DNA from 4 places in the Hahella aquimaris genome. Region 1 is predicted to be linked to each of the others. Evidence: predicted binding sites of a transcription regulator. Region 1 holds the regulator's gene; each other region holds the start of a gene.

Region 1 (4,162 bases):
AGTCCGCCTTATCCACTCCTCCATCTCCTTGTGAACTTCGTCGGTAGCTCGACCACTGGTCTCAATGGGAGCGCCTACTTTCACCTTAATCAATCCAGGGCGCTTGCTGATACTGCCTGCCGGCCAACAGTCGCCAGCATTATGCGCAACCGGCAGCAAAGGAACGCCTGCGCTGACCGCCAGCAAAGCGCCGCCCTTGTTGTACTTACCAACCTGCCCGGGACGAACCCGCGTTCCCTCAGGATAGATCACAACCCAATAACCTGACGTCAAACGCTCTTTACCTTGCTTCAGCAACTGTTTAAGCGCCGCCGACGGTTTACTTCGGTCAATAGCGATAGGCTTCAATCTTTTCAGAGCCCAACCAAAAAATGGAATTTTCATTAACTCTTGCTTAAGCACAGTGCATTGAGGACGGAATATTACCCCCAACAAATATGTTTCCCAGGCGCTTTGGTGATTGCTGACAACCACACAACTCGTTTTCGGAATATTCTCCAGCCCCTCAATCTCATAACGTATGCCACAAACAACCCGCGCCCACCAAAGAGCGAACACATTAAACCGAGACACGATGTAATAGCGCTTTTCAAAATTGACGTAAGGACCGACCAACATCCCAAACAAAGAAGTGATGATGACGCCCCAAGCATACCCAATGTAAAAAACGAAAGACCGAAATAGCTGAAATGCCTGCACTTTTGCCCGCCTTTTTTCAATGCCCGCAAAGGATATCAACTCCCCGCCCAAAGCTGCAATGAATGTTATCCCTCAACGCCCCAGAAACCCAATGTTTGAGGGCTTTTGCGACTAAAGTACACCCTCTTAAGCGGCCACCCGCTCACCCCTTGACCAATATCAAGACGCCCTATCGGGAGCTGGATACACTGAACATGGAGAGAGGGGGGATCCACTTGCCAACAAGTGTGACAGCAGGCGCGCGCGCTAAAATCGCCGACCATGATAATCAAACGCGCGCAGGTGTTTTCTTACCTGGTTGGAGACCCAATATGCCAGTTGGAAAGGTTGTCGAACAAACAAAACAAAATGGGGGTAACGATAGCTGGGTCTATTTGCTCAACTCCCCCCCCAAGGAATTCTCCAATGAGAACTGGAGCGTCTTGGACGAGGGAATCTATAACGCAGACTATCGCAACAGCTCCCTGGCTCGATATTACGAAGGCGGATTCGCATTGAGCATTCAGGCGCCTTGTTTTAATACACTCGTTAGCGCGGAAAATTACACCCGCCGACTCCCATCCATGAACGCAAATCTGCAGAAGTACATCGACTATGTCGTCAAGGAAGTGAGGCTACTCAAGCAGAGCCTTCCTATCGGTTGTCAGGTTAAGTACCTGCATTGGTTCGGCGATCTGGTGCGCCAGCTTACTCCCGCAGCGCAAACGCAGGTGATGTACTATTTAGGCCGGGAGTTCAAGCTGAACTTCGGCGCCGATGCCCGCCATGTCATTGAGCTGGACGCCCGCCCAGACTCAGAGGAAGCGCTAGCACTGATCAAGGGATTGGGTTTTAACATCATCTGCATCAATGACCCCGGTGAGTATGCACAGTCCTGCCCTATTGAGGAGCTTAAGGATTGGCTGCAAACCATCAGGGCATTCGACTTCAGAGCCGTTTACCTGCGCCTGAAAGTATCTCCAGCCACCTACCCCACACTGTCCCAGCATCTTGAGGAAATTCTGACGGAAAGACCGCAAGGCATTCTTCTTTCCAGCCATAAGCCAGAATTCGCCAGCACGCCAGGTCTGGAAGCAGCGTTAAAAGATTTCAAGCGACGCATTAAGTCCGCATCGTTTATTCCGATCACACAGGACTTTTTCGCTCTACCCTGGACGGGCTTAATAAGCCAAGGAGTCAGCTGTCTACATGGTGTCGGATTGGGCGCATTCTCTTACACGCCCCATTACCAGTTGCGCAACGCCACACAGCTGGATGACTACTACAAAATCCTCGACAAAAGCGAGCTCCCGGCAAGAGCAATTCGTTACACTCAGACACAGCTGTAACAAAAGGTGAAAGCTATGTAAAAACATTGGCGAGTGTAGGTTTTCCCTGTAAATTTCCTGCTGTGGGGATTTGCTTTTAAACAGCTATTGGCTATCCTAGAAGCCTCTTTAAGCAGTTTCACTCATTCAGCCACGAGGCGACCGATGGAAAGCAAGCATATAGCAACCTCCTCTCCTTTTACCTTACACAGGGGCTGCCATGAATGTAACTTGAGCAAGCTTTGCATTCCTATCGCAGTCGGGGCTGAAGACATTGATCGCCTGGAAGAAATCATTCGCCAAGGGAAGATGCTGAATCGCGGCGAATATATCTTTGAGCAACATACGCCATTCCGCTCCTGTTTCGCAGTTCGCAGCGGCGCAATCAAAACATTCACCGTGTCAGAGGAAGGCGAGGAGCAGGTAACTGGCTTCTACCTGCCTGGCGAGATTATCGGCTTGGACAGCGTCAGCATGGAAAAATATTCCTGCTCCGCCGTCGCCCTTGAGCGCACCAGCGTATGTGAAATTCCTCTGGAAAAGTTTGAAGACCTTGCTTCAGACATCCCCAGCCTACAGCACCATTTTTTCTCATTGATGAGCAAAGAGATCCAGGAAAGCAGGCAGCTCACCATGTTATTGAGCAAAAACTCTGCTGAAGAGCGCATTGCCTCGCTTTTACTATCCCTGTCGACTCGCTTTAGTCGTCGTCGCCTGTCCGGCACAAACTTCAGACTCCCTATGCCTCGCAGTGATATAGGCAACTATTTAGGCTTGGCCGTCGAAACTGTAAGCCGGGTTATTACCCGCTTCCAGAACAATGGCATTATTAAGGTCCAGGGAAGGGAAGTTCAGATATTGCAATTGGAAGAGCTGCAGAAAATTCTTCGCCACGATACCAAGTGTCTGGAACACCAGAAGGAATCAGCCCTTAACGCTCGTTAACGGGTCTCTTCCAAGCAGTTTTTAGCTGGCTTCACGCCGCCGCGCTGCTGACACTGCTCAATCAACGCAGGCAGATAGCGGCGCCAGGGAAGCTGCTTGACGCCGAAAGTGTTGCGCAACTTGATACACCCCAACGCCCCATTTGCGGGAAGCGCCACCCCAGGCAACACGTCAGCGCCTTTTTTCTCAATCAGAGCCTGCAACATTTCTTCCTGACCAAACGCCTGCAGCACAATCGCCTTCAACAATTCATAATGGGTGACAGCTTCAGCGCCGGCATAATGGTAAACGCCCCACACAGAGATATTACAGCTCAACTGCTTGATAACAGCGTCTACGACCCTCGCTACATCATCCACCGCAACGGGAGTCAGTTGCATATCGGTGCTGGCGTTCAGGCGCTTACCTGAAGACAGTGCTGAAAGCATGGTCTGCAGCCAGCCTTGAGCGCCCGCCTCCAGTAACCAACCAACCCTCAAGATCAGATGCTTGCTATAGTTTTCCTGAAACCATTGCTCACTCTGCAACTTTGTCCGCCCATACACAGAAAGAGGACGCCCTTTATTGGCGGAAATATAGGGATTCTTTTTGACACCATCAAAAACAAGATGACTGGAGATGTGAATAATCGGCGCCTTCCATAAACCCGCTACCTCTGCCACCGCCTCGCAAGCGGATACGTTAACTTGGTACGCCAGGTCCGGATGCTGCTCCGCCTTGAACAGATCGCTCATCTCCGCGGCATGAACGACGAAATCCGCTGACGGCATCGCCTTCATTCCCCTCACAATCGCATCGTTGGTCATCAGAAACTGCTCATAGGGAACGCCCTCCACCGCCATGCCGCTCTGCTGCAAACGCTGAGCTATAGCCCTGCCTAATGGCGAATCAATTCCCGTCACACAAACAATCACTCATGTACCCCTTAAATGCTTCTCTTAGCCTTTGGCAACCCCCAGAATGCGGGCCGCACGAAGATATTATGTTAACAATATTGGCTGCTTGATGGGATTTTCGCAAACCCGATACACCGGGCTCTATCCGCATCATTTCGCTTAACGCTGCGCTTTAAATTCCTTCCAAACGATTAAGGTATACCCTGGGAACCCGCGAGGTCATGCCCGTAAATAAAGTATAGGAGATTGTTGACGCATATCCTGCAACCTCATCAGCAGAAACAGCCCCGCCCCACAATTCCACTTCCGACCCAA
Region 2 (4,162 bases), 2.2 Mb from region 1:
ATTGCCGTAGGAGCCGTCTGTGCCCACAGAGTTCAGCACATTGAGGGCCAGCACCATCGGTACGATTACTTTGCCGGCGCGGAACATGAAGCCCCGGGTGCGCTCCCAGGCGCGAATGCCGACGCCTTTCAACGTGGGAATATGGTACGGCGGCAGCTCCATAATGAAGGGCGTGGCCTGACCCTGCAGCAGGGTGGTCTTCATTACCAGTCCAGTGAGCACCGCGATGGCGACGCCAATAATGTAGAGCCCGAAAACCACGTTTTGCCCGCCAATGGGAAAGAACGCGGCGGCGAACAAGGCGTACACGGACAAGCGCGCGCCGCAGGACATAAAGGGCGCCATGATGATGGTCATGATGCGGTCGCGCTGTTTCTCCATGGTGCGGGTGGCCATAACCGCCGGCACGTTGCAGCCGAAACCGACAATCAGCGGCACGAAAGCCTTGCCGGGAAGACCGATGGCGCGCATGGCGCGATCCATGACAAAGGCCGCGCGGGCCATGTAGCCGGAATCCTCCAGCGCGGACAGAAACAGATACAGAAAGCCGATTACCGGAATAAAAGTGGCCACCACCTGTACGCCGCCGCCCATGCCGTCCGCCAGCAACAGACGCAGCCACTGCGACGCCCCCAGTGAGGTCAGCAGCGCGCCGAAGCCGTCAACCAATAATGCGCCGGTAAATTGATCGAAGAAATCAATAAACGCGCCGCCGATGTTGATGGTGAACATGAACATCAAATACATGGCGAGGAGAAATATGGGAATGCCCAGCACCCGATTCAGGACCACGCGGTCAATTTTGTCGGATATGCTGCGCTGCACTTCGTGGTTGCGTTTGACGCTGGCGCCGGCTACCTGGTTGACGAAACCGTAGCGGGCGTCCGCCAGGCAGATGTCGATATCATCTTCCAGCTGCTGCACCAGGTTCTCTTGCAGTTCCTCCACGCTTGCGCGCAGTGTCGCGTCAGCCAGTTTCAAGGCGGAGGCGTCTCCTTCCAGCATTCGCGTCGCCAGCCAGCGCGGATCGCACCTGCCCTCGGCATGTGCGCCCAGCATGGGAGTCAGGGTGTCCAGGGCCTTGGCCACAGGGGAGGGATAAGTGATGACCGCGTTGGAGATATGCTTGCGACGCGCGGCGTCCAGAATCGCCGCCTTCAGTTGCGGCAGACCTGCGCCGGAAGCCGCCACAATGGGAACGACGGGGCAGTCCAGTAGATTGGCGAGTTTATCGTGAGCCACCGCATGGCCGCGCTCTTCCGCCACATCCATCATGTTCAACGCCGTCAGCAAGGGCGTTTTCATTTCCAGTAGCTGGCAGGTGAGGTAAAGGTTGCGCTCCAGGTTGGAGGCGTCGACGATATTGATGATGAGATCCGCCTCACGCTCGGCGACGAAATCTCTGGCGATTTGTTCATCCAGGGAGACGTCTTCTTCACAGACGTCGAGAGAATAGGTGCCGGGAAGGTCGATCAGTTCAAAGTCCACGCCTTGAAACGAAAAGCGCCCGCTTTTGCGCTCCACGGTAACGCCGGGCCAGTTGCCCACCCGCTGCTTGGAGCCGGTCAGCGCGTTGAATAAGGTGGTTTTGCCGCAGTTGGGGTTACCCACCACTGCGATGACGTATTTTTCGGTGTTGCGCTCCGGACTGGCCATGATCGACTTTCTCTCTCCAATAAACGGCTCGGGATCGGGCTGATTGCGTGTATTTCAGAGCACGCTAGATTTTTTCAATAAGAAGACTGCCTGCTTCGTCTTTACGCAGGCTGAGGCGAAACCCACGCACCAGGACTTCCACCGGATCGCCCATCGGGGCGTAGCGGGTGACGCTGAATTCGACGCCAGGGGTCAAGCCCATGGATAACAGTTTGCGGCGATAGCTTTTACCGCCTTCGCCAAACCCCGTGACACGGCCTTGATCGCCGACTTTAAGATCTTTCAGACTGACATTGTTCATTCTCGGAAACGCTCCTCAATGACTGCTGGCTGCGGCGCACGCGTTCACCACCATGATTTTCTGCGCCATGCCTGCGCCCAGCGCCAGACGCGTATCGGCGCGCACGACCACCAGGTCAGCGCCCTTGCGGTGCAGCACCGTTAACTCGCAGCCCACATTGAGCCCCAGAGAAGTTAAACGCATTTCCAGGTTTTTGCCCCCGCGTAACAGGTGAACTTTCACTCTTTCGCGCTCTTGCGCCAGCGCCAGAGGGAAAGGCTTCTGTTCTAACGTGTTCATACGATCGCCTTTAAATAAAAGTGAGATTGAGAAACGTTCTTATTCTTAACGCTATTACTGAGTGAATCCAGCAACCAAAAGAGGTATTTGCGGGGAATCTGACTCAGATCAAAGGCTTGAGATGTATTGCTCCAGGCCCGGATTCGAGTCGAATGAAGACGAACCGGATGGCCGAATAATCCATAAACGTATTGGCGAAGCGAACGTTTGGGATGATCCGGCGTTCGGCGAGCCGTTCCGCTTTTTCTACGTCAGGCTGACGCCACGCCTTCAATGATCGTCTTCTGTATATGTCAGCAGTTGCCGCTGCCTATGGCGTAGTAAAGCGTTACATCAATGTGCCGGTTGGCGTGGCCTATCAGAAAACTGATGACGGCGCTGTTTTCATTGGGCTCAAACTCTCCGTTGGACGAAATTTCCCAGGTGGAGGATTCGCCTGATCCTAACGGCGAGGGGATTATGTCGACGTACACGCCGCCACCGAATGTGGCGATAGCGCCGACCACGCTGGCGCCCAGCTTATCCCAGCTGCAGGCGCCGACTGGCCCCATATGCCCAGGGTTTCTGCGTAGGATTGGCTGGGCGTGAGGTTGTCCGCGTAGCTTTCCATTTCTCTGATGAGTTGAAGCGCCGCATCCTTGCCTTTATTGACATAGATATCGCCGTGTTCCGTGGAGAGGGTGGGGGATGAGCGTGAAGGGATCGTCATACCGATAAGTCCTTTTATCTGTCGTTGAGAGGCGCCATGAAGAACCGGGCGATGATGCGTCCCGCCTCTCCATGGCGATTTGCGTCAAAATGCGGCTGCAAACAGCCAACATAAAACGTGGCGGCAGCGGATGTTTTAGGGAGGGAGGATTCCCTAGGCGATTAGTGGTAGAGAAATCTCATGGCCCCAAAAAGCACATCGGAAAGTCCAGGGGCTGTGTATAAGGTTATGATTAAACTGAAAAAGTGTAAACTGACCTGGCTTGTCACAGTGTCGCACGCCAGTGACGTCATCCCCCCCTTTACTCACGCCAGGAGGAAACGCCATGGAAGAAATTGTGGAGATCAAGGCATTCGTGCCGGCAAAAGACTTCGAACAATCCAAAGCTTTCTATCGGGATATCGGCTTTACGCAGGCTTCTGATGTTGGCGGCGTCGCTTATTTCCATCATGGGAATTGCAGCTTTTTACTGCAGGACTTTTACCGTAAGGAACACGCGGAAAACTTCATGATGCATGTTCTGGTCAAGGATATTTACGCCTGGCGGAAGAAGGTGGTCGAGTCGGGCGTAGTGGAGAAATACCACGTTCGTCTCTCTGAGGTGATGGAGCAGCCCTGGGGCATGCTCGACTTTACCCTGACGGATCCCTGCGGTGTACTGTGGCGATTTGGAGAAAATATTTAGATCGGTTTTCAAGGAGTAAACCATGTTGAAGTTTGATGTTGGCGACAATCGCTTTAATTTCCGCAGCGCCGCGGTGATTATCCATCAAGATCATGTGCTGCTGCACAAAGCGGTGCAGGACGATTTCTGGACGCTGCCCGGCGGTCGCGTGGAGTTTTTTGAATTCTCCAGCGACACCGTGGCCCGTGAAGTGGAGGAAGAGCTGGGCATGACGGCCCGCGTGATTCGTCCTCTGTGGTATGTCGAGAATTTCTTCCAATATCAGCAGACGCGTTTCCACGAAATCGCCACGCTGTATCTCACCGACCTGGCCGATCCTGACGCTATTCCTTTTAACGAGGATGTTCCCGGCGCGGAGGAAGATGTCGACCTGATTTTCCGCTGGTTCAAAATCAGTGAACTTGAGGCTTTCGAAGTCGCTCCCTATTTCCTCAAAACACGACTAGGCTCACTGCCTGAAGGCGTTGAGTTTCTGACTTTGGATGAAATCGGAAGCTGATTTTTGACTGCCTAACGTTTTCGCTCATGCGCC
Region 3 (4,162 bases), 1.2 Mb from region 1:
GGGCATTGACCCGAAACGTGTGGTGGGCACCTATGTCAAACCGCAGGATTGGAATGCGCTGATTACCGATCCCGAGGTGTTGCTGATTGATACTCGTAACGATTACGAGGTGCAAATCGGTAAATTTAAGAATGCGATCAACCCGAATACGGAAACTTTCCGCGAGTTCCCGGATTACGTCAAAAGCAATCTTGATCCGGCCAAACACAAGAAAGTGGCGATGTATTGCACCGGCGGCATCCGCTGTGAGAAGTCCACCGCTTATTTGAAAGAGCTGGGCTTTGAGGATGTGTATCATCTGGAAGGCGGTATTCTGAAGTACCTGGAGGAAGTGCCGCAGGAAGAGTCAACCTGGGAAGGCGAGTGCTTCGTCTTCGATAACCGGGTGGCGGTGGATCACAGCCTCAACAAAGGCAGTTATGACCAATGCCATGCCTGTCGTATGCCGATCAGCGCGGAAGATATGCAGAGCGAGCATTACAAGAAAGGCGTGAGCTGCCCTCATTGTCACGACAAGGTCTCTGAAGACCAGCTTCGCCGTTTCGCAGCGCGTGAACAGCAGATTGAACTGGCTAAATCCCGTGGCGAAGAGCATATCGGCTCTGAGGCGGCCAAGGCCATCAAGAAGCGCCAGGCTGAGAAAAAGCTGAAGCGCAAAAACTACCATCAGCATCTGACTCAAGGCGCTGAATATTAACATGGCAATGATATTGGCATGTTAATACTCAGGCTCATGGATGCGCCTGTGCGGCGGCTAGCCGCGGGAGACAGGGCTTGACATGTGCAGGCCCTGTCGTTGCAGACAAATAGAAGGAAGCTATTTGTCTGCCTGATTAATAGTAAAGAGGCCAGCTTGAACGCTGGCCTTTTTCGTTGTGTTTTCCCCTTCCTTAATCCGACATCAGGCGGTTGAGTTGTTGGTTTAGTCGTGCGACTTCGCGTCTGAGTTCGTTGACTTCATCCAGCAAATCCAATGACATGGCGAGTCCGGGCAGATTGAGTTGCAGGTCCCGCTGCAAGCGCATCGCCCGGCTTAGTCGCGCCAACGCCAGAGTATCGAACTGCCATTGATGGGCGGGACGTTCCTCCACCGGCGCGATGACGCCGTAGCTGACCAGCTCAATGATGAACTCGGCGTTGACGCCGCCGCGCTCGCACAATTCGCGCAAAGTGTAGGTATCGCTTTGACTTAGCACTTCCACCGTGCTGACGATAGTTTTACGCGTCATCTTTCACACCCCCAACTTGCTGCGCGGATTATAGGATTTTTCTTTTTCCGCAAGCTCCTTATAAAGCGCCTCCGCGTCCACGCTGTGAGACTTGGGCAAGGTTACCTGCAGTACGATAATCTGGTCTCCAGCGGGATTGCCAGGCAACCCTCTGCCTTTCAGTCTCAGCTTTTGTCCACTGCTGGCGCCTTTGGGAACTTTCACATTGACCTTGCCGTTCAGCGTCGGGGCTGTTACGGTCGCGCCCAGCGCCGCTTCCCATGGCGATATGGGCAGGGTTAGGTAAATATCTTTGCCGTCGACGGAATACACAGGATGGGGGGCCAGCTCCACCTCCAGAAACAAGTCGCCGTTTTCAGCTCCGCCAAAGCCTGCCGCGCCCTGGCCGCGCAGGCGGACGTGTTGACCTGGTCCCATGCCGGCTGGAATTTTTACGTTGAGAGATTTGCTGCGGTGACCTACCAGCCCATACTCATCGATTTCCGGCACTTGCACCTGCACTTGTTTCTCACAGCCGTGGAAGGCTTCCTCCAGAAATAATGCGATTTTGGCGTGCACGTCCTCGCCGCGCATGCGGAAGCTCTGTTGATGACCTTGTTTGTAGGTGCGGTGCGCAGAACCGCCACGGCCGAAGATCGACTCGAAAAAGTCGCTGAAATGACGCGCGTCCGCTTCGGTGAAGCCGCCACCATTAAAGTGGGATGCGGATTCCCAATCCGGCGGCGGGCGAAAACGGCCATCTTCGCCATAGGCGCCCATGCGCTTGAGCTGATCGTACTCCGCGCGCTTTTCCGGATCTTTCAGCACCTCATAAGCTTCGCCGACTTCTTTGAATTTGACCTCTGCATCCTTTTCTTTGCTGACATCCGGATGATACTTACGGGCGAGCTTGCGGTACGCTTTTTTGATGTCATCGGCGGACGCTGCTTCCGCGACGCCGAGAATCTTGTAATAGTCTTTGAATTCCATAGATTTTTACCAACCTTCACAGACCCTGCGTCTCATTGCCGTTAGAATATCCAGCCCAAGGTCGGGCGGGCATTGCCATAGGTCAGATATAATGCTGAAAAGGCGACATTCAACGCCGGACCACATAAAATAGGCGGCTTTTTCAGGGGAAGGAGTCAGCGCCCTTTATGCTGAGCTATCAACATGTCTATCACGCGGGCAATTTCGCCGATGCGCACAAGCATTGGGTGCTGTCATTATTACTGCAGGCGTTGTGTAAAAAATCCACGCCCTGGCGTTATCTGGAAACTCATGCCGGTCGCGGTGACTATGACCTGACTTCTGCAGAAGCGCAAAAAACCTCAGAGTGGACGGCGGGTATCTTGCCGTTGATGCAGGCCGAGGGAAACTGTCCGCCGGAATTCGACGCCTATTTGGCGGCGGTGAGAGCGTTGAATCCCGATGCTGGAAAATTGACCCGCTATCCCGGCTCTCCGGCTATCGCCGCTAGCTTCCTGCGTGAGACGGATCGGTTGGCTTTGTGCGAGCTGCATCCTAAGGAATACGCAGAGCTAAAGCGTCAATTCGGCAGAAACAAGCAAATCCATATCCATCAACGAGATGGCTTCGAAGGCGTGATGGCGTTTTCGCCCCCTCCGGAAAAGCGTGGGCTGGTGATGATTGACCCCAGCTATGAGCTAAAGGAAGACTACCAACGTATTCCTGCCTATGTGAGCAAACTGACCAAGAAGTGGTCGAATGCGGTTATCGCCATCTGGTATCCCGTTCTGGCGGAAAGACGTCACGAACAAATGCTGGAGCTGATGCGCCAGCTTCCTTTAAACAAGACGCTGCGCAGCGAGTTGATCTTAACGCCGGTGGCGCGCGGAATGTACGGAAGTGGTATGCTTGTGGTCAATCCGCCCTGGCGGCTCGATGAGCAGCTGCAGGCGGGTTGGGAGCGCCTCAGCGAAGCCCTTCGCGGCGATCCAAAAGCCTCCTGCAGCGCTGATTGGCTGATAGCGGAGTAATTCCGCAGCGACAAGCTGGCCTGGGAGCGCCGACGCTTGAGGATGACACAAAGGGTGTGCGGCCGGCGCCGCAACCTACTGGACATGAATTCATTGGATACAGGTTTGTGTGGTGAATTGGACTAGCCAAGGAACAATATTGATAACCGGAGCGGCCCAAAGGGTTGGGCTCCATTGTCTGCAGCAGTTGCTTGAAAAAGGCGAGCGGGTCGCCATGACCTATCGCTCTGAGCGGCCGGAGATCGCCGAACTGCGCGAGCGCGGGGCGATTTGTCTGCAGGTGGATTTTACGGAACAAGGCTCCGTCGAACGGCTGATACGACGGTTAAAGGAGGAAGTGGGCCCACTTAGGGCGTTGATACATAACGCGTCCTCATGGGCTCCCGACCGGAGTGAGGATACGGACTACCGGGCGGTGATGCAGGATATGGTGGCGATACACATGACGGCGCCTTATCTGCTGAATATGCATTGTTACGACTTGCTGGAGCAGGGACGTAACCCATGGTCCGATATCATTCATATTTCCGATTACGTGGTTGAAAAAGGAAGTGACAACCATATTGCGTACGCCGCCGCGAAAGGGGGAATGGAAAGCATGACCCGATCTTTCGCCAAACGTTACGCGCCGCATATCAAGGTAAACACTATCGCTCCGTCGTTATTGATGTTCAATGACGGCGACGATCCGGACTACCGAACCAAAACCTTAAGGAAGTCCGCCCTTGGGATCGAGCCCGGTCCCGACGTGGTCTGGCAGGCAATCGCCTTTATCCTGGACTGCTCGTATATGACCGGGCGGGAAATCAAGCTCGATGGCGGACGTCATATCCGTTGATCATAATGATCCATAGGTAATGTAGAGGAACCAACATGTTAGACAAACTGGTCGCGCAGTACAGCGCAATTATTGAATCCCTCGGCGAGGATGTTAACCGTGAGGGACTGCGCGAT
Region 4 (4,162 bases), 420 kb from region 1:
GTGGAGTTCGCTAACCAACTGCAGGTCGAACAGGGGCTGAGCAAACGCGAGGCTATCGAACAGGCCGCAGGCATTCGTCTGCGGGCAATCCTGATGACCACCGCCGCGATGGTGGTCGGCGTCTTGCCTCTGCTGTTCGCCAGCGGCGCCGGCGCCGTCAGTCGTTTCGATATCGGTCTGGTGATCGCATCCGGACTCTCCATTGGCACGATCTTCACACTGTTCGTAGTGCCCACTATGTACATGATCCTGGGCACAGACCACAGTCAGGTCGAAAAACAGGAAGACGTAGACGGCGAACTGTCCCACGCCTGAGCTTCCCATCTTAGTCTCCGGCGCCCGCCAGCGCCGGAGCGCCATTGAAAAAAGCTATTATCGGGCGGCGCCGGCTTGCCTGATAATGGCTTTTCTGATTTATTCCCCTAACGCCATCCGCTTGATCATCGCCTTCAGGACGACATTTGTATGACCGACTATTCCGTACTTCTGGTGTTTCTCTCCACCTGCCTGTTTGTGTCCGCCACGCCGGGCATGTGTATGACGCTGGCGTTGACGATGGGGTTGAGCATTGGTCTGAAGCGCACGTTCTGGATGATGTGGGGCGAGTTGATCGGCGTCGGCATTGTCTCCATCGCCTCTGTCATAGGCGTCGCCACCCTGATGCTGCAGTACCCGCAAGTGTTCGCCGTGCTTAAGTACGTCGGGGGCGCTTACCTCGCCTATCTTGGGGTACAAATGTGGTTGTCCCGGGGCAAAATGGCCATTCCAGAGAAGACGGAGGACACCCGCGTCGCCAGCCCCACAGAGCTGGCCACCCAAGGCTTTGTGACAGCGATTTCCAACCCCAAGGGCTGGGCGTTCATGGTGTCATTGTTGCCGCCCTTTATTTCGACAGACGCCCCAATGGCGCCGCAATTGGCGACCTTGGTGTCAATCTTGTTGATCGTGGAATTTTTCTGTCTGGTGTTATATGCCAGCGGCGGCCGCACACTGCGTCATTTCCTGTTGCAAGGCGATAACGTACGCTTGTTGAACCGCATCGCCGGAACCCTGATGATCGGCGTCGGGGCCTGGCTGGCGTTTTTCTGACGTCGATCTTCTGACCTCAGGAGGTTTGCGGCGTAACGGGAATTTTATAGCTCAGCGCCGCCGCCAGATCCCGTTTGGAGACTTCCCAGTACGCAGCGACAGAGGAAGCCAGCTCCAGCATTTTATGTACGGGCGCAGGCAGGTCGTTGAGATCGCCGGTGTCCAGCAAGTTTTTCATTTCATGCCCCAGCTCTGTATCGCCGAGAATCACAATCCGCCGTTGAAAAAACAGCGTATCCGGGTCCATCTTGCGTCCTGCAATCATGGCGAAGGCGGCGGAGTCGCCTCGGATTTCCGTATCCACCGTTTCCGTTCGCGCCACTCTGATGGAGCGATCCGCCCCCAGACTCAGACTCCAGCTCAACTCCAAATCCACCACCGTTACTTTGACCCAGCGATGAATAAGGGAATCGAACTCTCCTTCTCTGATCGCTTCGCCGAAACCGTCCTGCAACAGCTTTCGTATCAGCGCCGCCTGTAGCGGAAACGGCGTGCGCGTCAACGGATGCAGAAGATAGCGTCCCGGCCGTCGCACTACCTCTGTCAACGCCGGCAGCGCGGCAGCGAACTCTTTGGATAATTGCAGCGGGCTTTTCAACATGAACATCAGTCTCCCTTGTCGCAGCGTTTAGTCGCCGTTATTAAATAGACTCGGGACCTGGGGCATATTGATTTCCATCAAATCCCCGGCACAGCGCTTTTGCTACCTTACCTATATTTGCCGCCCCTGGGAGTATGCAATGGAGCTGGTTTGTCCGGCGGGAAGTCCTCCCGCTCTTCGCGCCGCCGTGGATAACGGCGCCGACGCTGTTTACATCGGATTCAAAGACGATACGAACGCCCGCCATTTCGCCGGGCTGAATTTTGACGACGCCAAGGCCCAACAAGCGCTGGCATACGCGCGCGACCACGGCGTGAAGCTCTTTGTCGCCATCAACACCTATGCTCAATCACAAGGCTGGGAACGTTGGCGCAGCGCGGTGGATAAAGTCGCCGGATTGCAGGCGGACGCGCTGATCGCCGCCGATATCGGAATCATGGATTACGCCGCCCGCCAGTATCCCCAGCTTAACCTGCATCTCTCCGTACAGGGCTCCGCCACCAACTATGAAGCGCTGCGTTTCTATCACAGTCGTTTCAATATCAAACGAGCGGTCCTGCCCAGAGTATTGTCCTTGCCGCAGGTGCGGCAGGTGGCGTCGCACAGCCCGGTTGATCTGGAAGTCTTCGCTTTCGGCAGTCTGTGCATCATGGCGGAGGGGCGCTGCTACATGTCGTCCTACATGACCGGCGAATCTCCCAACAACAGCGGCGCCTGTTCGCCCGCAAAATTCGTGAAGTGGGAGCAGAAAGACGGACGCCTGGAGTCCCGCCTTAACGGCTCCCTTATTGATCGCTTCGAAGCGGACGAGAACGCCGGTTATCCCACGTTATGCAAAGGACGCTTCGACGCCGGCGACAGCCATGCTTTTCACGTTTTTGAGGAACCGACCAGCCTGAATACTCTCGACCTCATTCCAGAACTCGCCGCGACCGGCGTCAAGGCGGTGAAGATAGAAGGCCGGCAGCGCAGCCCTTCTTACGTCGCACAAGTCGTGTCCACCTGGCGTCAGGCCCTGGACTGCTTCCAACGCGAGCCTGCGGCGTTCCGCTGTCAGCAAGATTGGCTGGAGGCGTTACAGGCGCTGTCTGAGGGCGCGCAGACCACATTGGGCGCTTATTCGCGTCCCTGGCAGTAAATCAGCGGGCGTTATCCCACATCGCAAATGTCCGACTCATCACTAGAAGGCGCAGTACTATGAAAATCTCTCTGGGTCCCCTGCCTTATTTCTGGCCGAAAGAAATGGTCGTTCAATTCTATTCCCAAGTCGCCGCCGCGCCGGTCGATATTGTTTATCTGGGAGAAACCGTCTGCTCCAAACGCAGGGAGATGAACTTGCACGATTGGCTGGACATCGCTGACACATTGCTCGATGCGGGAAAAGAGGTGGCGCTTTCCACCCTGGCGTTAATAGAAGCCGAGTCGGAACTAAAGTCCCTGCGCGCCATCTGCAAGGCGGCCAATGCAAACGAGCGTCTGAGCGTGGAAGCCAATGACATGGCCGCGGCGCACCTGATGTCGGAAGCAGGCAAGCCTTTCATCGCCGGCCCTTACCTGAACCTTTACAACGCACCGGCGCTGGAAATCATGCGACAAGCAGGCGCTAAACGCTGGGCGCCGCCGGTGGAAATCAGCCGCCACGCGCTGGAAGGAATTGTTGGGGGGCTCACCGCGCCTATTGAAACCGAGTTATTCGCTTACGGTCATCTCCCCCTTGCGCTCTCCGCCCGTTGCTTCACCGCAAGATCAGAGGGATTGCCCAAAGACGACTGTCGTTTCGTCTGCAAGAAATACCCGCAAGGCATTGCGACACGGAGCCAGGAAGGCGAAACCTTATTCAACCTCAACGGCATTCAGACGCAGTCCGGCAAGTGTTACCACCTGCTGAATCAATGGCGCGATCTGCAACATGCCGGCGTGAATGTAATCAGACTGAGCCCCGAATCGCCGGATACCCTGCAGGTCGCAGAAAGCTTGGCGTTGGCGCTCAAAGAAGAACAGGATCTGGTCCTGCCTTACCAGCTCAGCCATAGCAACGGCTACTGGAGCCGTATCCCAGGCATGGAGCTGGCGGCGGGACCTCAGGAAACGCCTCATCTCTCCTGAGGCTTATTTCTGAGATAAAACCAAGCTTAAAAATATCCCTGCATGATTTTATCGACGTCGATCTTTTTCAGGCCCTCGCTGAACACCTTGGCGAGCTCTTCCCCACGAGGGCCTTTTTTGAAGCAGATATAGAGCTTCTTGTCTTCCAATAGCGTCGGGTTAAACTCAATCGCCCCAGCGGCGGATTTAAGGCTCGCCTCGGTGGATAACAGATATTTCATGACGTTTTTGTCAATGACCGCCAAATCAATGCGATCTGAGACCAGTTTCATCAGGTTCTTCACGTCATCTCCCGCCTCACTGGCGTTTAATTTCTTGTTGGCCACCATATCGTCGAATTCCGCCGTGTTCACATAACCGCTCACC

What was found. Region 1 encodes FNR, which switches genes on or off when oxygen is low (the NO sensors DNR and NnrR bind a similar motif). Its sites were predicted from a motif close to TTGATNTANATCAA; they were not measured.
Region 2: a site for FNR is predicted at 2,335-2,348, ahead of O5O45_RS08415 (FeoA family protein). Genes of this name have one in related genera too.
Region 3: a site for FNR is predicted at 2,271-2,284, ahead of O5O45_RS23190 (DnaJ C-terminal domain-containing protein). Genes of this name have one in related genera too.
Region 4: a site for FNR is predicted at 1,758-1,771, ahead of ubiT (ubiquinone anaerobic biosynthesis accessory factor UbiT). Genes of this name have one in related genera too.

What each region holds. Positions count from the first base shown of each region.
Region 1 covers NZ_CP132203.1:4,015,126-4,019,287, forward strand. The annotation lists gene O5O45_RS17755 (lysophospholipid acyltransferase family protein) at 1-750, opposite strand, end outside; gene O5O45_RS17760 (hypothetical protein) at 1,011-2,027, shown strand; gene fnr (fumarate/nitrate reduction transcriptional regulator Fnr) at 2,172-2,951, shown strand; gene O5O45_RS17770 (SDR family oxidoreductase) at 2,948-3,865, opposite strand; gene alr (alanine racemase) at 4,020-4,162, opposite strand, start outside.
Region 2 covers NZ_CP132203.1:1,799,813-1,803,974, forward strand. The annotation lists gene feoB (Fe(2+) transporter permease subunit FeoB) at 1-1,656, opposite strand, end outside; gene O5O45_RS08410 (FeoA family protein) at 1,721-1,957, opposite strand; gene O5O45_RS08415 (FeoA family protein) at 1,973-2,236, opposite strand; gene O5O45_RS08420 (hypothetical protein) at 2,530-2,787, opposite strand; gene O5O45_RS08425 (VOC family protein) at 3,271-3,630, shown strand; gene O5O45_RS08430 (NUDIX hydrolase) at 3,653-4,129, shown strand.
Region 3 covers NZ_CP132203.1:5,242,743-5,246,904, reverse strand. The annotation lists gene trhO (oxygen-dependent tRNA uridine(34) hydroxylase TrhO) at 1-697, shown strand, start outside; gene O5O45_RS23195 (chaperone modulator CbpM) at 891-1,229, opposite strand; gene O5O45_RS23190 (DnaJ C-terminal domain-containing protein) at 1,233-2,198, opposite strand; gene O5O45_RS23185 (23S rRNA (adenine(2030)-N(6))-methyltransferase RlmJ) at 2,366-3,208, shown strand; gene folM (dihydromonapterin reductase) at 3,318-4,046, shown strand; gene folE (GTP cyclohydrolase I FolE) at 4,082-4,162, shown strand, end outside.
Region 4 covers NZ_CP132203.1:3,593,150-3,597,311, forward strand. The annotation lists gene O5O45_RS15915 (efflux RND transporter permease subunit) at 1-315, shown strand, start outside; gene O5O45_RS15920 (LysE family translocator) at 466-1,089, shown strand; gene ubiT (ubiquinone anaerobic biosynthesis accessory factor UbiT) at 1,106-1,690, opposite strand; gene ubiU (ubiquinone anaerobic biosynthesis protein UbiU) at 1,830-2,828, shown strand; gene O5O45_RS15935 (U32 family peptidase) at 2,888-3,796, shown strand; gene O5O45_RS15940 (substrate-binding periplasmic protein) at 3,823-4,162, opposite strand, start outside.